DNA from 2 places in the Streptomyces sp. NBC_01237 genome. Region 1 is predicted to be linked to the other one. Evidence: riboswitches for the same ligand, from Rfam matches in the RefSeq annotation. Region 1 holds a riboswitch; the other holds the start of a gene.
What was found. A riboswitch is a leader RNA that binds a small molecule or an ion and turns the genes downstream of it on or off. The one in region 1 is predicted to bind cobalamin.

Region 1 (10,507 bases):
GGTGTGGCTCTGGGACACCTCCCAGAAGGACAACAACACCTCCGTCCACCCGGGCCAGGGTCTGATCCTGCCGATCGACTCGCACGCCAAGCCGCTGAAGTGGAAGGACGGCACGGTCCTGCGCAACAAGATCCAGCCGTTCGACGCGCCGTTCAGCTGGTGGCCGAACCAGGGCTTCACGCTCCACAACGCCGACGTGCCGCTGCGGATCAAGCCGTCGCTGGGCGTCCCGGTCTTCGACGACCGCAAGGGGACGTACTGGTACGAGGAGAACCCGACGGGCAGCGTCAAGGTTTCTGACACCAACACCCGGATCTCGATCGTCAGCGAGCCGCTCAGCGGCTCCACGATGACCGTCAAGGTTGGTCCGTCGACCAAGTAATCCGGTATCACCGCAGGTCAAAACATGATCGGCCGTCGCCCTCTAGCGGGCGGCGGCCGATCGTGTTTAGGTGCGTCTTGTTCATATCCTTATTGACACGACGTCTCATGGGGGAGCGCGGAGCATGGCCGGCGGAGGTTTTTGCAGGTTGCCCAACGGCACGGTGGTGGTGGCACTCACCCTGACGCGCCCGGCGGACGGAGCCGGGCCCGGAGCCCCGGTACGGGTGCTCGTGCACGCCGCCAACCGGGCGCGCGCCCTGACCCGGCTGCGCAACCTGGGGCTGCGCGCGGTCTATCTCCGCGGCAATGCCCAGCCGCCCACGCCGGACGAGATCACGGCGGTGCTGCACCACCCGGACGGCCTGCTGTGGCGGGCGGCGCCCCAGACCGGACAGGAGCTCTGGCACCCCATCCGGGCCCTGCTGGGGCCCACCGGATACGCCGGCCCGGCCCGCCCCGCCGCGTAGCCCCGTCCACGCGCGTAGCCCCGTCCCGCGGGCACCGGGTGAAGCGCCGAGCGCCCGGCGGACGGGTCGGAGGCGCCCTACGGGGTACCGGCGACGACCGGCTTGCCGGAGAGCTCCACGCCCGCGGTACGGAGCTCCTCCAGCGCCCGCTCCGTGGTCGCCCCGGCGACCCCGGCGGTCAGCTCCAGCAGGACGTGCGTGGCGAAGCCCTCACGGGCGGCGTCCAGGGCCGTGGCCCGGACGCAGTGGTCGGTCGCGATGCCGACCACGTCGACCTCGGTGACGGAGCGGTCGCGCAGCCACTGGGCGAGCCCGACCCCGTTCTCGTCGAGCCCCTCGAAGCCGCTGTACGCCGCGGCGTACGCCCCCTTGTCGAAGACGGCGTCGATGGCGCCCGAGGCGACGGCGGGGGCGAAGTTGGGGTGGAAGCCCACCCCCTCCGTACCGGCCACGCAGTGCACCGGCCAGGAGTGCTCGAAGTCGGGCTGCGAGGAGAAGTGGTCACCCGGGTCGACATGGTGGTCACGGGTGGCCACCACATGGCGGTAGCCGGCCTGGGCCTCGCCGATCAGGTCGGTGATGGCGGCGGCGACATCGGCGCCGCCCGCCACCGCGAGGCTGCCGCCCTCGCAGAAGTCGTTCTGAACGTCCACGACGATCAAGGCGCGGTGCATGGCGGGTGTCCTTAGGTGGGGGAGAGGCGGCGCTTCGGCGGTGAGCGTACGGGGTTCACGGGGATGTCAGGGAGCGGGACGCCACCGAGCGTAGAGATTTGGCCCGCACAATCAAGCCCACCCGGCGATCGCGGGCATTCCCGGTCGCGCCGGACGTCCCTGCCGTATGTCGCCACTGCCCCGACCCTGTCCCCTCACACGTATTCGGTCGGAAGCACCGGCTCGCCGCGTGACAGCTGGATCGCCGACATCGGCAGCCCCTTGAGCGCCGTGACGTGCCGCTCCCGGGCCGCCTCCAGCGGTTCGCGGGCGACGACCTCGCCGCCCCGCACCAGCTCCACCAGCAGCTGCCGTCCGGCCAGCTCCTCGGGCACGGGGCCGGTCCCGACCACCTCCGCCTCGGCCACGCCGTGCCCGTCGAGCCGGCGCGCGGCCCACTTGCGTCCGCCCACCGACGACTTCGCGCCGAGCGACTTCTTCGCGACCGGCCGCATCGTCTCCGCGGGATCGGCGGACCCGGCGCGGGCGACCAGCTTGTAGACCATGGAGCAGGTCGGCTGCCCGCTCCCGGTGACCAGCTGCGTGCCCACCCCGTAGGCGTCGACCGGCGCCGCGGCCAGCGAGGCGATGGCGTACTCGTCCAGGTCCGAGGTCACCACGATCTTCGTCCCGGTGGCGCCCAGCTCGTCCAGCTGCTGCCGCACCCGGTGCGCGACCAGCAGCAGGTCGCCGGAGTCGATCCGTACCGCTCCGAGCTCGGGCCCGGCGACCTCGACCGCCGTACGGACCGCCTCGGTCACGTCGTACGTGTCGACCAGCAGCGTCGTGCTCCGGCCCAGCGAGTCCACCTGCGCCTGGAACGCGTCGCGCTCGCTGTCGTGGAGCAGGGTGAAGGCGTGCGCGCTCGTCCCCACGGTCGGGATGCCGTAGCGGAAGCCCGCGGCCAGGTCCGAGGTGGTGTCGAAGCCGCCCACGTACGCGGCGCGCGCCGAGGCGACGGCCGACAGCTCGTGCGTACGGCGGGCCCCCATCTCGATCAGCCCGCGGCCACCCGCGGCGGCCGACATCCGGGACGCCGCCGCGGCGATCGCCGAGTCGTGGTTGAGGATCGACAGGATCACCGTCTCCAGCAGCACGCACTCGGCGAAGGAGCCCTCCACCCGCAGGATCGGCGAGCCGGGGAAGTACACCTCGCCCTCCGGGTAGCCCCAGATGTCGCCGCTGAAGCGGTAGCCGGCCAGCCATTCGAGTGTCGGCTCGTCGACGATGTTCTGCTGGCGCAGGAAGCCGATCATCTCGTCGTCGAAGTGGAAGTTCTCCACCGCGTCGAGCACCCGGCCGGTGCCCGCGACGACGCCGTAGCGCCGCCCCTCCGGCAGCCGCCGCGTGAAGGCCTCGAAAACGGAGCGCCGGTCCGCGGTGCCGGCCTTCAGGGCGGCCTGCACCATGGTCAGCTCGTACTGGTCGGTGAAGAGTGCGGTCGACGGCACACCGACCCGTCGCCCAAGGTCCGCTGAGTTCATGGCTGGGATGCTACCCCCTATTTCGTCAGAGTGACGAGATGTGGGGTCCGTTTGTGCGCCGACCCCCTCCGGGTGGCAGCATGGGGTAGGTGAGCGTTGCTGCCCCCGTAGAGATCGAACGTCCAGAGTCGGCCGAAGAGACCTTCGCGGTCCCCGAGCCGGACGTCCCCTGGGTGACGCTGGTGCACAACGACCCGGTGAACCTCATGAGCTATGTGGCCTATGTCTTCCAGGCGTACTTCGGTTATCCGAAGGACAAGGCCCGCAAGCTCATGCTCGACGTGCACCAGAAGGGCCGCGCCGTCGTCTCCAGCGGGAGCCGCGAGGAGATGGAGCGCGATGTCCAGGCCATGCACGGCTACGGCCTCTGGGCCACCCTGACCCAGGACCGCAACTAGCCCCGCGCCCCGCGTCCACCACGCTCCCGTACCGCCCCTGCCCCGCCCGACCCACCATCGGAGAATCCATGGCCGGCCACTTCGAGGCCACCCCCGGCGGCGGCGCGGCCGTCGCGCTCGACGAGGTCGAGATCTCCATCCTGCGCTCCCTCGCCGTCCAGCTGCTGGAACTGATCGGTCCGGGCGCCGAGCCCGCCGAGGGTGAGGACCCGCTCGCCGCCCTCTTCGCCGAGGGCCCGAGCGAACCGCCCGCCGACCCCGCCCTGGCCCGGCTCTTCCCCGAGGCGTACGGGGACGAGGACAAGGAGCTGCGCGAGGCGTCCGCCGAATTCCGCCGCTTCACCGAGAACGACCTGCGCACCCGCAAGCGCGAGGACGCCCTCGCCGTCGTGCGGACCCTGGACGCGCTGACGCCCTCCGGGGACGGCGGCGCCGTCCTCGCGCTCACCGCCGAGGAGTGCCGCAACTGGCTCGGCGCCCTCAACGACCTGCGGCTCACCATCGGCACCCGTCTGGAGGTGTCCGACGAGGACGAGGGTCAGGAGGGCTCGCTCTACCGCCTCCCCGACAGCGATCCGCGCAAGCCGATGGTGATGGCCTACCTCTGGCTGGGCGCGCTCCAGGAGACGCTCGTCGAGACGCTGATGCCCTGAGGGACGTCGTTCTCCCCGGCGGTCCGGCCTTGGGCGGGATACGGAGCTTCGCTCAGCGGACGCTCAAATCCGGATAACGATCCCGTCACCTGAACGGCCTTTTTTGCAGCGGCTGGAAACTCTTGTCCGCTTTTTCCTGTGGTGTGCGCCACAGAATGTCCGGTGGATCGCCCGGGGGCCCGTGATAAATCTTCACGACCACCCGGGGACGCCACCCCTGTTCCCGGGGGCGCTACAAGTCGGCCGAACGCCGACGGCACTCCATCCATATCCGGGGGGATCAGGACCTGATCCGCAGTCTGCGAAGGCGCGGATCGGCATGGAGAAAGGCGCATCACCATGACATCGGCTGAGGTCGACAAGGGGCACGCCGGCCAGGAGGCCGAAGGTGCCGGAAACAGCGGCGAGGGATACCAGCGCGGTCTGGGCGCCCGCCAGATCCAGATGATCGCCATCGGCGGCGCCATCGGGACCGGGCTCTTCCTCGGTGCGGGCAAGGCCATCGACCGGGCCGGTCCCAGTCTCATCCTGGCCTATGCGATCGCGGGCCTGGTCATCTTCTTCATCATGCGGGCCCTCGGCGAACTCCTCATGTACCGACCGGTGTCCGGCTCCTTCTCGGAGTACGCCCGTGAATTCCTCGGGCCGTTCTTCGGATTCGTCACAGGCTGGACGTACTGGCTCTTCTGGGTCGTCACCGGAATCACCGAAGTCACCGCCGCCGCCACCTATATGACGTACTGGTGGAACATTCCGCAGTGGCTGTCCGCACTGGTCTTCACGATTATTCTGTACGGCGCCAACCTGATCTCCGTGAAGCTCTTCGGTGAGCTGGAGTTCTGGTTCTCGATGGTCAAGGTCACCGCGATCATCGGCATGATCCTCATCTGCGCCGGAGTCCTCACGATCGGCTTCTCCGACGCCGCCGACACCGCGACCGTCGCCAATCTCTGGAACGACGGCGGCTTCTTTCCCCAGGGCATCACCGGCACGCTGATGACCCTCCAGATCGTGATGTTCGCCTTCCTGGCCGTCGAACTCGTCGGCGTGACCGCGGGCGAGTCCAAGGACCCCAGGACCGTCCTGCCCAAGGCGATCAACACCGTGCCCTGGCGCATCGCCGTCTTCTACGTCGGCGCGCTGATCATGATCCTGTCGGTGGTGCCGTGGAGCACGTTCAAGCCCGGCGTCTCGCCGTTCGTGAAGGCGTTCGAGGAGATGGGTCTCAGTGTCGGGGCGGCCATCGTCAACTTCGTCGTCCTGACCGCGGCGCTCTCCTCCTGCAACTCCGGCATGTACTCCACCGGCCGCATGCTGCGTGACCTCGCCCTCAACGGGCAGGGCCCGCGGGCCTTCACCAAGCTCACGAAGAACGGCCTGCCGTTCATCGGCACCACCTTCTCGGCCGCGCTGATGCTCGTCGGCGTGTGGATCAACTACCAGTGGCCGGGGCAGGCGTTCAACTACGTCGTCTCCTTCGCGACCATCTCCGGCATGTGGGCCTGGATCATGATCCTGTTCAGCCAGCTCCGCTTCCGCTTCCTGGCCGACCGGGGTGTGCTCCCGCAGTCCACGTTCAGGGCCCCCGGATCCCCGTACACCAGCGTGTTCGCGCTCGCCTTCATCGGCATGGTCATCGTGATGATGGCCATCGACAAGGAAGCCCGCATCTCGCTGTACTGCGCACCGGTCTGGGCCCTGATCCTCGGCGTCTCCTACCTGATGCTCAAGGCCCGCAACCCGGAGAACACGGCCTTCACCAAGAAGTGACCTGCCGCCCGGGCGTCCAGTATGCGGGCCCGTCCGTACCACTCCTCGGTACGGACGGGCCCGCTGCTTATCCTGGACGCCATGCTGACCATCACCCAGGCGCTGTTCGACCAGATCGTCGCCCACTCCCGCGCCGACCACCCCGACGAGGCGTGCGGAGTCGTCGCGGGACCGGCCGGAACGGGACGCGCCGAACGGTTCATCCCCATGCTCAACGCCGCCCGCTCGCCCACGTTCTACGAGTTCGACTCGGCGGACCTCCTCAAGCTCTACCGCGAGATGGACGACCGCGACGAGGAGCCCGTGATCGTCTACCACTCGCACACGGCGACCGAGGCGTACCCCTCCCGCACCGACGTCACGTACGCCAACGAACCCGGCGCCCACTACGTCCTCGTCTCCACCGCGGACACCGACGAGGCGGGCCCGTTCCAGTTCCGCTCGTACCGCATCGTGGACGGCGAGATCACGGAGGAGGACGTCAAGGTCGTCGAGGCCTACTGACGCCCACGGCCTACCGGCGCCCGCACCCTGCCGGCGCCCGCACCCTGCCGGCGCCCGCCAGTCGCCGACACCCGCGACCCGATGACCCCGTGACTCGCTGACCCTACTGAGGGTCGCCTTACCGGGGCCGCGACCGCGTCTGGCACACTGCACCCAGACCCAACGAGGCGGCAGGACCCAGGAAGCCGGTGAGAGTCCGGCACGGTCCCGCCACTGTGACCGAACCCCCGTCCACGAGGACCGGGGCTCGGCAGTCAGGAACTGGCCTGCCGCCTTCTCGCACCGACCAGGGGACGCGGAAATCCCCCGGAGAGGCCCCGCCATGTTCCGGCGCACCCCCGCGCTCACAGCCGCCGCCGTGCTGCTCCCGCTCGCCCTCACCGCCTGCTCCGCCACGGACGCCGACAACGGCTCCAAGGACCCGGCCAAGGGAGCCGCGTCGTCCGCGGGCTTCCCGTACACCGTCACCAACTGCGGTGTCACCACGACGTACAAGGCACCGCCGAAGCGCGCCGTCACCATGAACCAGCACGTCACCGAAGTGATGCTGGAACTGGGCCTCGCCAAGTCCCTGGTCGGCACCGCCTACCTCGACGACAAGGTCCTGCCCACGTACGAGAGCCAGTACGAGGCCGTCCCCGTCCTGGCCAAGGAGTACCCCTCGTACGAGCAGCTCCTCGCCGCCGACCCCGACTTCGTCTACGGCGGATACGCCACCGCGTTCGCCGCGGGCGACGGCCGCAGCCGCGAGGCGCTCAAGAAGTCCGGCATCGACACCCGGCTCAACACGGAGTACTGCTCCAAGGGCGACACCGCGATGGACGCCCTCTACGAGGAGGTCCGCGAGGTCGGCCACACCTTCGGCGTCAGCCGCCGCGCCGAAACCTGGATCGACGAGGCCAAGGCCACCAACGCCGCCACGGCGAAGAAGCTCACGTCCGTGGAGCCGGTCTCCGTCTTCGTCTACGACAGCGGCGACAAGACGGCCTTCACCGCGGGCGGCAAGGGCATCGGCAACGAGCTGATCACCCGGGCCGGCGGCCGCAACGTCTTCGCCGACCTCGACAAGGCATTCGGCGACGCCTCCTGGGAGAACGTCGTCGCCCGCAAGCCCGACGTCATCGTCATCTACGACTACGGCGCCACCACCGTCGCCCAGAAGAAGAAGCGCCTCCTGGACGACCCGGCGCTCGCCGACGTCCCCGCGATCAAGAACAAGCGGTTCGCCGTCCTCCCGCTCTCCGACGCGGTCCTCGGCGTCCGCGCCCCCGCCGCGGTCGGCAAGCTCGCCGCCCAGCTGCACCCGGAGATACCCGAAGGCACGCCCGGCGAGGCGACCACCGCGCCGTGAGCTGCCGCACCCCCGCCGCCCCGCGGCGGCTGCTGCGCTACACCCTGGTCACCGGCGTCCTCGCCGTCGTCCTCTGCGCAGCCGTACTCGCCGCGCTCGCCCTCGGCTCCGTCCGCATCCCGCCCGGCCAGGTCCTGGACATCCTGACCGGGCGGGCCGGACCGGGCCCGTTCCGCACGATCGTCCTCGACGTCCGGCTGCCCCGGGTCCTGCTCGGCATCATCGTCGGCGCCGGACTCGCCGTGATCGGCACCGTCCTCCAGGCGCTCGTACGCAACCCGCTCGCCGACCCGTTCCTCCTCGGCGTCTCCTCCGGCGCCTCCACCGGAGCGGTCCTCGTGATCGTCCTCGGCGTCGGCGCGGGCATCGCCACCACCGTCACCATCCCCGCCGCCGCCTTCGTGGGCGCACTCGCCTCACTGCTGCTCGTCTACACGCTGGCCCGCGGCGGATCCGGCCTCACCACCAACCGGCTCGTCCTCGCCGGAGTCGCCGTCTCCTACATCCTGTCCGCCCTCACCAGCCTCATCCTGGTCACCTCGGCCCGCGCCGACCACCTCCAGGAAGTCCTCTACTGGACCCTCGGCGGTCTCGGCGCCGCCCGCTGGGACATGCTCGCGCTGCCGTCGGCCGTCCTCGTCGCCGGTACGGCCCTGCTCCTCACCCTCGCCCGCCCGCTCGACCTGCTGCTCGTCGGCGAGGAGGGCGCCACCGTCCTCGGCCTCGACACGGCACGCTTCCGGGCCGGGGTCTTCGTCCTCGCCTCGCTGCTCACCGGCGCCCTCGTCGCGTACAGCGGAGCGATCGGCTTCGTCGGCCTGATGGTCCCGCACATGGCCCGGATGGCCGTCGGCGCCGGACACCGCGCCCTGCTCCCGGTGGCCGCGCTCGGCGGCGCGCTCTTCCTGGTCCTGGCCGACCTGGCGGCCCGCACGGTCGCCGCGCCCCAGGACATCCCGGTCGGCGTCCTCACCGCCCTGACCGGCGGCCCGTTCTTCCTCTGGATGCTCCGCCGCCGCCCCGAAGGAGCCCCCGCATGACCACCCTGCGCACCGAGGGCCTCTCGTACGGGACCGGCGGCGGCCGTCACCTGGTCGACGCCGTCGACCTGACCGCCGCCGACGGTGAGACGGTCGGCCTCGTCGGCCCGAACGGCAGCGGCAAGACGACCCTCCTGCGCTGCGTGTACGGAACCCTGCGCCCCACCCACGGCCGGGTGCTGCTGGACGGCGACGACCTCGCCACCCTCCCCGTCAAGGCCCGCGCCCGCCGCATCGCCACCGTCCCCCAGGACGGCCAGGCCGGTTTCGAGCTGACCGTCTCCCAGGTCGTGGCCATGGGCCGGGCTCCGCACAAACGGTTCTGGGAAGCGGATACCGCCGCCGACGCCGAGCTGGTCACCCGGGCCCTCGACCGGGTCGGGATCGCCGGCCTCGCACCCCGCGCCTTCGCCTCCCTCTCCGGCGGCGAACGCCAGCGCGCACTGGTCGCCCGGACCCTCGTCCAGGAGCCGTCGCTCATCGTCCTGGACGAGCCCACCAACCACCTGGACATCCGCTACCAGCTGGAGATCCTGTCCCTGGTCCGCGAACTCGGCACGACGAACCTCCTCGCCCTGCACGACCTCAACCTCGCCGCGTACTACTGCGACCGGCTCTATGTGCTCCGGACCGGCCGGGTCGTCGCCTCGGGCACCCCGGCCGAGGTCCTCACACCCGAGCTGCTGGCCGAGGTGTACGGAGTGACGGCCGAGGTCACCACCCACCCCACGACGGGCGCCCCGACGGTCGTCTATCTCCCGGGCACCCCCGTCGTTCCGCATGGTGAACGCTTGTCTTCCACCATGTGAGATCACACTCGGGATTCCCGGCCGGGAATCGATACGATGACCGCATGGTTCCCCATGACGTGAGCATCAAGACGCCGGGCGCGCTGCTCGTCGCGCGGCTGCACGTCGACCTGTGCAGGCTGTCCAGCGCGATCTGTCCCGGCTGAAGCCTGCCCGTGAGCCGCACGGCCTGAGCCGCGGTCCGAGCGCCACCCACACGCCCCACCCCCTGCGCGGGGGCAGAAACGCGCGCCCCACGCCACCTCTCCGCATTCGACAGGAGCCCACGCCATGGCCATCGAGGTCCGCATCCCCACCATCCTCCGCACCTACACCGACGGCGCCAAGGCGGTCGAAGGCAGCGGGGAGACCCTCGCAGACCTCCTCGTCGACCTGGAGAGCCGCCACAACGGCATCCGTGAGCGCATCGTCGACGGCGGCGAGCTCCGTCGCTTCGTGAACGTCTACCTCAACGACGAGGACGTCCGGTTCCTCGACGGCATCGGCACCAAGCTCAGCGACGGCGACAACGTCACCATCCTCCCGGCCGTCGCCGGTGGCATGCGCTGATGCGGTACGACTCCCCGCTGGCGGCCGTGGGCAACACACCTCTGGTGCGTCTGCCCCGGCTGTCGCCGTCCGACGACGTCCGTATCTGGGCCAAGCTGGAGGACCGCAACCCCACCGGTTCGATCAAGGACCGCCCCGCGCTCCACATGGTCGAACAGGCGGAGAAGGACGGCCGTCTGACACCCGGTTGCACGATCCTCGAACCGACCAGCGGCAACACCGGCATCTCGCTCGCCATGGCGGCCAAGCTCAAGGGCTACCGCATCGTGTGCGTCATGCCGGAGAACACCTCGCAGGAGCGGCGTGACCTGCTCGCCATGTGGGGCGCCGAGATCGTCTCCTCCCCGGCCGCGGGCGGCTCCAACACCGCCGTCCGCGTCGCCAA
Region 2 (10,507 bases), 2.1 Mb from region 1:
GTGGCAGCGGGGCGCATTGTGCTGGGGATCGAGTCGTCGTGCGACGAGACGGGCGCGGGGATCGTCTCCCGGGGACGTCTGCTCGCTCACGCGGTGGCGTCCAGCATGGACGAGCACGCCAGGTTCGGCGGCGTGGTACCGGAGATCGCCGCACGGGCGCATCTGCACGCCTTCACCCCCGTCGTCGGGCAGGCCCTCGACCAGGCGGGTCTGCGGCTGTCCGGCATCGACGCGGTGGCCGTCACCACGGGACCGGGCCTCTCCGGTGCGCTCCAGGTCGGCCTCGCGGGCGCGAAGGCCCTGGCCTACGCGATCGACGCCCCGTTGTACGGGGTGCACCACCTGGCGGGGCATGTCGCCGCGGACACGCTGGAGCACGGCCCGCTGCCCGACCCGTCTGTGGTGCTGATCGTCTCCGGCGGGCACACCTCCCTGCTGCTCGTGCGGGACCTGGCCCGCGACCCGATCACGCATCTGGGGGACACCCTGGACGACGCCGCCGGCGAGTGCTTCGACAAGGTCGCCCGGGTCTTCGGTCTGCCGTATCCGGGAGGCCCGGCCATCGACCGCGCCGCCCGGGGAGGCGATCCGCGCGCGGTGGCCTTCCCCCGCCCGCTGACCGGTCGGACGGAGGACCCGTACGCGTTCTCCTTCTCCGGTCTCAAGACCGCCGCCGCGCGCTGGGCCGAGGGGCACCGGGGCCGTGAGCTGCCGGTGGCCGACGGCGCGGCCTCGCTCCAGGAGGCGATCGCGGACGTCCTGACCCGTACGGCGCTGGCCGCCTGCCGGGACCACGGCGTCGGGACCCTCGTCGTGGTCGGTGGTGTGGCCGCGAACTCAAGGGTGCGCGCGCTCGCCGAGGAGCGGTGCGCGGCCGCGGGCGTGCGACTGCGCGTACCTCCGATGACCCTGTGTACGGACAACGGCGCGATGATCGCGGCTGTCGGCGACCTCCTCGTACGAGCGGGAGCGGAGCCCGCCCCCCTCGATGTGTCGATCGATCCGTCCGCGCCCCTGGAATACGCGGCCCTGACCCCCGGGGCGGCTGCGGCGACGGCCGCCTGAGGGCTGTCCGCGTCAGGATTCCGCGAGGCGGGTGACCGCTCGCGCACGCCGGTGTCCCGCGCGCCTGGAGGAGCGGACGTCGCCCGTTCACCACCGCGTGGGCCACGCGCCCTCTTGTGTCGCTCCGGTCCCTCCGGCCGCTCCGGTCCCTCCTTGTTCCGAGGTGCGCCCGGCGCGCGGTCACGGCATAAGCCGGCTGCTCGGGAAGGCCGTTCGGGAGGCCGGTCGCGACGCGGGGTGAGGAGGGGTGGACTTACTAGGACGTCCAACTATATGTTCGTGGCACAAGGTCCGCGGTGCAGGGAAGCCGGTGTGAATCCGGCACGGTCCCGCCACTGTGACCGGGGAGTGTGCTGCCATCCACACGCCACTGGCGAGGTCTGCCGGGAAGGCGGGCGGCACGCGGGGATCCGGGAGTCAGGATACCGGCCGCGGAATGTTCCGTGTTTTCCACGAGGATGGAGCAGACACGCATGGCACCGGTCCGTACGCATACCCACGACCCTGGTGATCCGGCGGAGCGCACCCGAACCACCGCGCGCTCATAGACCTCCGAGGCCCCCGGCCCCGCTGTTCGCTGTCCCACGGCCTTCCCGGCGGTGCGCCCACCCGTGCGCCCGACGGCGTCCCGCCGTGCCATCCCCGGATCTCACCTGACGAGAGCAGGCATCCATGGTCCGTGAACTCACCCACTTCATCGGCGGCAAGCACACCACCGGTACGTCCGGCCTCTTCGGCGACGTGTACGACCCCAACACCGGCGCCGTCCAGGCCCGCGTACCGCTCGCCGGCCACGCCGACACCGGAGCCGCGATCACCGACGCGGCCGGCGCGCAGCAGGAATGGGGCCGGTGGAACCCGCAGCGGCGCGCCCGCGTCCTGCTGCGCTTCCTCCAACTCGTCGAGGCGGAGCGCGAATCCCTGGCCCGGATGCTGTCGGCCGAGCACGGCAAGACCGTGGCCGACGCACACGGCGACATCCAACGCGGGCTGGAGGTCGTCGAGTTCGCCGCCGGAATCCCGCATCTGCTCAAGGGCGAGTTCACCGACAACGCGGGCACCGGAATCGATGTGCACTCGCTGCGTTCCCCGATCGGAGTGGTCGCGGGAATCACACCGTTCAACTTCCCCGCGATGATCCCGCTGTGGAAGGCCGCACCCGCTCTCGCGTGCGGAAACGCGTTCGTCCTCAAGCCGTCGGAGCGGGACCCGTCCGTGCCGCTGCGCCTGGCCGAGCTGTTCCTGGAGGCCGGTCTGCCGCCCGGTGTCCTCAACGTCGTCAACGGCGGCAAGGAAGCCGTCGACACCCTCCTGAAGGACCCCAGGGTCGGTGCGCTGGGCTTCGTCGGCTCCACTCCCGTCGCCGCCCACATCTATGCCACCGCCGCAGCCCACGGCAAGCGCGCCCAGTGCTTCGGCGGCGCCAAGAACCACATGATCGTGATGCCGGACGCCGACCTCGACCAGGCCGTCGACGCGCTCGTCGGCGCCGGATACGGGTCCGCGGGAGAGCGCTGCATGGCGATCTCCGTGGCCGTACCCGTCGGGGAGGAGACCGCCGACCGGCTCGTCGCCGCGCTCAGGGAACGCATCGCCACGCTCCGCATCGGCCGCTCCGACGACCCGGAGGCCGACTTCGGCCCCCTGGTGAGCCGGGACGCCCTCGAACGGGTCCGCCGCCATGTGGACATCGGCGTCACCGAGGGCGCCGAACTCGTCGTCGACGGAAGGGATTTCACCCTCCCCGGCCATGAGAACGGGTTCTTCGCCGGGGCCTCCCTCTTCGACCGGGTCTCCTCGCGGATGCGGATCTACCGGGAGGAGATCTTCGGACCCGTCCTGTGCGTCGTACGGGCCGCCGACTACGAGGAGGCCCTGCGCCTGCCCAGCGAGCACCCCTACGGGAACGGGGTCGCGATCTTCACCAGGGACGGGGACACCGCCCGCGACTTCACCCGCCGGGTGAACACCGGCATGGTCGGCGTCAACGTCCCCATTCCGGTCCCCGTCGCCTACCACACCTTCGGCGGCTGGAAGCGATCCGGCTTCGGCGACCTGAATCAGCACGGCCCGGACGCCATCCGCTTCTACACCCGCACCAAGACCGTCACCTCGCGCTGGCCCTCGGGCGCCAGGGAAGGCGCGAGCTTCACCCTCCCCACCATGGGATGAGCGCCATGACCACGACCTCGCTCACCGAGGACCAACAGGCCCTGATCGAGACCACCCTGGACTTCGCGCAGGACCATCTGGCCCCTCATGCCGTCCAGTGGGACCAGGACAAGCACTTTCCGCTCGACACGCTGCGCAAGGCGGCCGGGCTCGGGCTCGGCGGCGTGTACGTACGGGAGGACGCGGGAGGCAGCGGCCTCTCCCGCGCCGACGGTGTCCTCGTCTTCGAGGCCCTGGCCTCCGGCTGCCCGTCCATCGCCGGCTACCTCTCCATCCACAACATGGTCGCCTGGATGCTCGACACCTATGGCGACGAGGGGCAACGCGCACGGTGGCTGCCCCGGCTGTGTGCCATGGACGACCTCGGCAGCTACTGCCTCACCGAACCCGGCGCGGGATCGGACGCCGGGGCGATCGGCACCCGCGCGGTGCGGGACGCGGACGGCTACCTCCTCACCGGCGTCAAGCAGTTCATCTCCGGGGCGGGCGCCTCCCAGGTGTACGTCGTCATGGCCCGCACCGGGGGAGCGGGCCCCGACGGCATCTCCGCGTTCGTCGTGGACCGGGACGATCCCGGCCTGTCGTTCGGGCCGAACGAGAAGAAGATGGGCTGGAACGCCCAGCCCACCCGCCAGGTGATCCTGGACGGGGTCCGGGTGTCCGCGGACCGGCTGCTCGGCCGTGCGGGCGACGGCTTCCGCATCGCGATGAACGGCCTGAACGGCGGCCGGCTCGGTATCGCCGCCTGCTCCCTGGGCGGCGCCCGCAGCGCCCTCGGCAGGAGCCTGTCGTATCTCGCGGGCCGGGAGGCGTTCGGCGCCCGGCTGCTGGACCAGCAGGCCCTGCAGTTCCGCCTCGCCGACATGGCGACCGAACTCGCCGCGGCCCGCGCCCTGGTCCACCAGGCCGCCGAGGCCCTGGACCGCGGAGACCCGCAGTCCCCGCAGTTGTGCGCGATGGCCAAACGTTTCGCCACCGACACCGGCTATTCCGTCGCCGATCGCGCCCTCCAACTCCATGGAGGCTACGGATACGTGCACGAGTACGGCATCGAGAAGATCGTCCGCGACCTCCGTGTCCACCAGATCCTGGAAGGAACCAACGAGATCATGCGCGTCATCGTGGCCCGCGGACTGACGGAGGCGTTCCGGTGACCGCCGCCGAGGAGCACGTACTGCTCCGTACCGAGGGCCGCGCGGCCCACCTCACGCTCAACCGGCCGAAGGCGCTCAACGCCCTCACCCACAGCATGGTGCGGCGCATCGACGCGGCACTGACCGCCTGGGAGCACGATCCGGCGGTGGAGACCGTGATCATCACCGGTGCCGGCGCACGCGGCCTGTGCGCCGGCGGCGACATCCGCTCCATCTACGAGGACGTGCGCGCCGGGAACACGGCCTCGGCCGGTTTCTGGCGGGACGAGTACCGGCTCAACGCCCGCATCGCCCGCTACCCGAAGCCGTACGTCGCCGTGATGGACGGAATCGTGATGGGCGGCGGCGTCGGGGTCTCCGCGCACGGCAGCGTCCGCATCGTCACCGAACGCTCCCGGATCGCGATGCCGGAGACGGGCATCGGCTTCGTCCCCGACGTGGGCGGCACCTATCTGCTCGCCCTCGCACCGGGCGAACTCGGTACCCACCTCGCGCTGACGGGTGCGCGGATCGGCGCGGGTGACGCGCTGCTGTGCGGGCTCGCCGACCACTTCGTCCCCTCCGAGGATCTGCCCCGGCTGCTCGCCGACCTCGCCGCGCGGCCGGTGCACGATGTGCTCCCCGCGTACGTGCGGGAGGCGCCGCCCGGCGAACTGGCCGGTCACCGGCCCTGGATCGACGCCTGCTACCGGGCCGCCACCGTCGAGGAGATCCTCGCCCGGCTGCGCGCCCACGGCTCGCGTGCCGCCGCGGAGAGCGCCGGCACCCTGGCCGACAGGTCGCCCACCGCGCTGAAGGTCACGCTCGCCGCGCTCCACCGGGCACGGGGACTCGGCCCGTTGGAGCGTGTTCTGGAACAGGAGTACCGGATCTCCTGCGCCGCACTCGCCTCGCACGACCTGGCGGAGGGGATCCGGGCGCAGGTCATCGACAAGGACCGCAGCCCCCACTGGACACCGGCCACCCTGGCCGAGGTCACCGAAACGGACGTGGCGCGCTACTTCGCCCGGCCCGCCGGGGGCGGACTCCACCTGGCCGCAACCGCACAGGAGGTGCCGTGGTGAACAGCAGGCGCACGATCGGCTTCATCGGCCTCGGCCACATGGGCGGCCCGATGGCGGCCAACCTCGTCCGGGCCGGCCACCGGGTCATCGGCCACGACCTGATGCCCGAACTGCGCGGCACGGCCGTGGCGAACGGGGTGGAACCGGCCGGATCATCGACGGAGGCAACCGCTGCGGCGGACGTGGTGATCACCATGCTGCCCGCGGGACGCCATGTCCTGGGCCTCTACCGGGAGGAGGGGGCGTTGGCCGCCGCCCGGCCCGGCACCCTGTTCATCGACTGTTCGACCATCGATGTGGCCGACGCGCGAAGCGCCCACGGGACCGCGGTCGCGGCGGGGATGCGGGCGCTGGACGCCCCGGTCTCCGGGGGAGTGGTCGGCGCGGAGGCCGGCACGCTCACCTTCATGGCGGGCGGCGGCGAGGCCGAGTTCGCCGAGGCGGACCCACTGCTGGCGATCATGGGGAAGCGGGCGGTGCACTGCGGCGGCCCCGGCGCCGGGCAGGCCGCGAAGATCTGCAACAACATGATCCTCGGTATCTCGATGATCGCGGTGAGCGAGGCGTTCGTCCTCGGCGAGAGCCTGGGCCTGTCCCACCAGGCCCTGTTCGACGTGGCCTCCACCGCGTCCGGCCAGTGCTGGGCCCTGACCGTCAACTGCCCCGTGCCGGGCCCCGTCCCGGGCAGCCCGGCCAACCGCGCCTACCGTCCCGGCTTCGCCGCCGAGCTGATGGCCAAGGACCTGGGACTCGCGGCCGACGCCGCCAGGGCCGGTGGTGTGCACGCGGAACTCGGCGCGAGGGCGGCAGAGGTGTACGCGGCCTATGCCGAGGGGGCCGGGACGGGCCGGGACTTCTCCGGGATCGTCGGAACCATCAGGGAGAAGTCGGCACCGCACACGGTCCGGGAAGGAGACGGCGCATGACCACAGAGCCCTACGGGACGATCCGGGTCGAACGCACGGGGCGTACGGCACTTCTCACGCTCGACCGCCCCAAGGCCCTCAACGCACTCAACGTCCAGGTGATGAACGAGGTCGTCGCCGCGACGGCGGACCTGGACCGGGACCCCGGCGTCGGCTGCATCGTCCTCACCGGATCGCCCGAGGCATTCGCGGCCGGAGCCGACATCAAGGAGATGCGGCCCCACAGTTATATGGACATGTACCTCAGCGACTGGTTCACCGCCTGGGACCGGCTCGGGGCGCTGCGGACTCCGACGGTCGCGGCCGTCTCCGGATACGCGCTCGGCGGCGGATGCGAGCTGGCGATGCTGTGCGACATCCTGCTGGCCGCCGACACCGCCGTGTTCGGACAGCCCGAGATCAAGCTGGGCGTCATCCCCGGTATCGGAGGCTCCCAGCGGCTGACCCGTGCGGTGGGCAAGGCCAAGGCCATGGAGATGTGTCTGACCGGCCGCACCATGGACGCCGCAGAGGCGGAGCGGGCCGGTCTCGTCTCACGGGTGGTACCCGCCGACGACCTCATCGGCGAGGCGCTCGCCGTCGCCGGGACCGTCGCCGCGATGTCCCTGCCCGTCGCGATGATGGCGAAGGAAGCGGTGTCCCGCGCCTTCGAGACGACCCTCGCGGAAGGGGTCCGCTTCGAACGCCGGCTCTTCCACGCCGTGTTCGCGACCGCGGACCAGAAGGAGGGCATGACCGCCTTCGTCGACAAGCGACAGCCCGGTTTCACCCACTCCTGACGCAAGAGGCCGGCCGTGCCACCCGCCGAGGACGGGTGGCACGGCCGGCCGCACCGACATGCCGGTCCGCTGTACCGATCCGGCACGTCGGCCGGTCGGGACCGGTCAGAACACGAACGGGCCGGGCGACTGCGCGGAGGTCGCGTTGCAGGTCGCGGTGATGCCGAAGACCACAACCTTGAGGGATGTGGCCGCCAGGCTGTCTCCCGGGGCGACCGTCCCGGCGAGCGGCCCCGTCGACACGGGACTTCCGGCCGGGATGGCCGGGTTGGAGTTACCGGTGAAGGTCACCGCGCCTGCGCCCTTGTTGCTGAGCGTGAGCGTTGATTTGACGGAGTTCGCGCCGATACTGATGGGGGCGGTGATGGCGGACGTCGAGACGTTGATGGTCGCGGCCGTACCGCTCTGGGTGGCAGTGAGCGTCGCACTGCCCGAGCCGTACGAGCCGCAGTCGAAGGAGATGGTGGCGGTGGTGGGGGCGACCGCGCCGGCCGTGGGGGCCAGAGCGAGCGTGCCCGCGGCGAGGGCGGAACAGACACCGAGCCGCCGTAAACCGTGCCTCATGATGTTTGCCCTTCATGTGGGGGGACTGCCGGCGCGCCGGGGCTGCGTGCCGCGCCGACCAACTTCCTGACGAGCCATCAGCAAGGTGGGTCCCCCATTGAGACACGGTCGCCTTGAGGCAACAAGACACATCGCCATGATTTTTGACATGCTACGGTCAATCAAGGGTGTGGCGTGTCGCGCGGACCGCCGTCGGCGGGGCCTGTGGCCCGGCTCCGCCCCGCTCGGTCCGGGCGGCGTGCCGGTCTCGTCGGGCGATGGTGCCCGGGTGTGCCCGGTGCGCTCATCCTGTGCCGCCGGCGCTTCCGCCGACGGCTGGATGTGCGGCCGGTGTCACATGAACAGCAGGCCCACGAGGGCGAAGTAGGCGACCGTCGACGCGGTCAGCAGGAGGATCGTGGCCCATGGGCGGGCGTGCCACCACGGCAGTCGCACGTGGGGGTACTGCCTCTTCAGCTCCTTGGGCGAGAAGGTCTGCGCGTCCATCAGGGGTATGTCCCGAAGCCGGCGCGACAGCCGCTCCACGTCGGCCGCTCGCCACAGCCGCAGGTCGAGCACGAAGGGCCGGGTGGACTGCGAGGCGATGACCATGCGTTCGGGTGTGGGGGCGAAGGGGCCGGTGCCGAACGTGATCGGGTGCAGCGCGGTCAGGAACTCCAGAGGAGCGCTGTAGAGGTTCACTCCGAAGGAGTTGTCGATCCGGAGTTCGTCGTCGATGACCGTGATCTGGGCCATCGAGGAGCGTAACGCCATCATCACGAGAGTGGTCGCCACCGGCAGGAGGATCAGCACCACGAACGGCAGGAGCCAGCTCACCCCGAACTCGCCGATGGTCATGGCCCCCAGGGAGCAGAGTGCGGGAACGCCGATCACCCCGTACATCGCCAACCGTCGACGATAGAGGGAATTGTCCGGTGTGACGACCACACGTGCACCCACCGTACCCACGGCATCCCCCTGCCCCGCGAAGTTTTGTGCACAGCATCGCACCCGCGCACTCCTCCGGGACAGGGTATGGGCCACCCCGCCTTGGAACAGGCCCGTCCCGGCGGTGCGGGCGGGCTCACAAGTGAGTGCGCCGACGCTACGGACGGGGGTGATCGGTGGGACCGCGAGACGATATGACGGGCAGTCATGCGACGTGGGGCCGCCTCGCGCGAGTCGGTCGACGCCCATTCCGCTTTCCCGTATCCCCCACTCGTGAGTTAGGTTAGCCTTGCCTGGGTTGAGCGCGAGAGGGGGAGTTCATGGTGGCCTGGAACCTGAGAGGCCGGGGCTTGAGCGTCGACGTCGACGAGGCCGGAGCGGAGGGCGCGGACACCTTCTCCCTCGCCACCGCCGGGATGCCCTGCGACGGCACGGTCGCGTACACCGTGTCCACCGCGCGAACCCGCCCCCACGGCCCGGAGTCCGCCCGCGACGGCATCCGTTGCGACGTCCCCCGGCCCGGCCCGAACGGCACCCCGGCACCTCGGCCGGGCGTCGGACGGACGGGGACGACCGTGCACGGGTGATCGCCTTCCGGGCGGTTCCCGGCCGGGCGCACCGCCGACGTCGTGCTGCACCCGCTTCCCGGCCGCGCCCGGCACCCCGCCGTGCGGGACCTGTTCGCCGACCTCCCTCGCGCACGCCATGGCCGGGCGGGCGTCCACCTCCCACGTCGCCCAGTGCTGTGGCGTCGTCCCCACCATCACCGCCGGCCTGCTGACCGCCGGGCCGGTGCCCATCCCCGCAGGAGTGAACCGATGAACAAGACCTTGTCGCCCGAACGTGTCCGCGCCGACGTCGCGGAGCTGCTCGACTGCGACCCCGCGGACATCGCGCCCGAGGAGAACCTGGTCGACCTCGGCCTGGACTCGGTGCGGATCATGATCCTGGTCGAGCGCTGGCGCGCCGCGGGGGCGGCCACGCTGGAGTTTCCCGATCTGGCCGAGCAGCCCGAACTGGCGCACTGGACGGCGCTGCTGACGGGGGGTGCCGCATGAGCCGCGTCGATCACCGGCACCGGCACCTGGACCGGATCGCGGAGGTGCGGGCGGGCCGTCACGCGGAGAAGGTGGGCTACCCGATCGGCATCCGGGAGACCGAGGTCGTACGGACCGCCATGGTCGGCTCCGGCCTGCTGCGGGTGACCCTGGGCGGGGCGGGCGCCGAGGGGTTCGAGGCCCATGCGCCGGACGAGCACGTGAAACTGATCTTCCCGGATCCGGACGGCTCGCTGCGGCTGCCCGAGCCGAACGGGGCGATGCTGCGCTGGCCGCGCCCGGCGCTCGTCTCGCGGGAGTACACCGTGCGCCGGTACGACCCCGTCGCGGGCGAGATCGATATCGATATCGCGCCGCACGAGGGCGGTCTCGCGTCGGACTGGGCGCTTGCGGCCCGCCCGGGCACCGTTATGCACATCGCGGGACCGCCCGGCGGGCTGATCGTCCCGCACGCCTACGACCACTATCTGCTGGCGGGCGACATCACGGCCCTGCCCGCGATCGCGCGCCGGCTGGAGGAGCTGCCCAGGGCCGCGAAGGGCTGGGCGTTCGTCGAAGTCGCCGATGCCGCGGAGGAGATCGAGCTGTCCGCGCCCGAGGGTGTTCGGGTGCACTGGCTGCACCGCGGCGGCCTGCCGGCCGGAACCGGCGACGCGCTGGCAGGGGCCGTGATGTCGGTGACCGTGCCCGAGGGGGAGCGCGTGTACGTGTGGGCGGCGGGTGAGGCGGGGCAGATCAAGCCGCTGCGCCGCTGGGTCCGCGACGAGTTGTGCCTGGACAGGGCTGACAGCGACATCA

Region 2: it holds a riboswitch for cobalamin, as region 1 does, so the genes downstream of both, OG251_RS05140 (CoA-acylating methylmalonate-semialdehyde dehydrogenase) here and OG251_RS14220 (ABC transporter substrate-binding protein) in region 1, are expected to answer to the same signal.

Annotation. Positions count from the first base shown of each region.
Region 1 covers NZ_CP108508.1:3,220,847-3,231,353, reverse strand. Annotated here, with positions in the region: gene OG251_RS14260 (immune inhibitor A domain-containing protein) at 1-382, shown strand, start outside; gene OG251_RS14255 (hypothetical protein) at 507-851, shown strand; gene OG251_RS14250 (isochorismatase family protein) at 929-1,525, opposite strand; gene OG251_RS14245 (nicotinate phosphoribosyltransferase) at 1,720-3,048, opposite strand; gene clpS (ATP-dependent Clp protease adapter ClpS) at 3,138-3,446, shown strand; gene OG251_RS14235 (DUF2017 domain-containing protein) at 3,515-4,099, shown strand; gene OG251_RS14230 (amino acid permease) at 4,439-5,869, shown strand; gene OG251_RS14225 (M67 family metallopeptidase) at 5,951-6,373, shown strand; cobalamin riboswitch at 6,529-6,657, shown strand; gene OG251_RS14220 (ABC transporter substrate-binding protein) at 6,696-7,724, shown strand; gene OG251_RS14215 (FecCD family ABC transporter permease) at 7,721-8,764, shown strand; gene OG251_RS14210 (ABC transporter ATP-binding protein) at 8,761-9,573, shown strand; gene OG251_RS14205 (putative leader peptide) at 9,618-9,719, shown strand; gene OG251_RS14200 (MoaD/ThiS family protein) at 9,844-10,122, shown strand; gene OG251_RS14195 (PLP-dependent cysteine synthase family protein) at 10,122-10,507, shown strand, end outside.
Region 2 covers NZ_CP108508.1:1,147,863-1,158,369, reverse strand. Annotated here, with positions in the region: gene tsaD (tRNA (adenosine(37)-N6)-threonylcarbamoyltransferase complex transferase subunit TsaD) at 1-1,065, shown strand, start outside; cobalamin riboswitch at 1,329-1,513, shown strand; gene OG251_RS05140 (CoA-acylating methylmalonate-semialdehyde dehydrogenase) at 1,738-3,237, shown strand; gene OG251_RS05135 (acyl-CoA dehydrogenase family protein) at 3,243-4,391, shown strand; gene OG251_RS05130 (enoyl-CoA hydratase/isomerase family protein) at 4,388-5,455, shown strand; gene mmsB (3-hydroxyisobutyrate dehydrogenase) at 5,452-6,381, shown strand; gene OG251_RS05120 (enoyl-CoA hydratase) at 6,378-7,160, shown strand; gene OG251_RS05115 (hypothetical protein) at 7,266-7,724, opposite strand; gene OG251_RS05110 (hypothetical protein) at 8,058-8,612, opposite strand; gene OG251_RS05105 (hypothetical protein) at 9,002-9,238, shown strand; gene OG251_RS05100 (phosphopantetheine-binding protein) at 9,470-9,709, shown strand; gene OG251_RS05095 (siderophore-interacting protein) at 9,706-10,507, shown strand, end outside.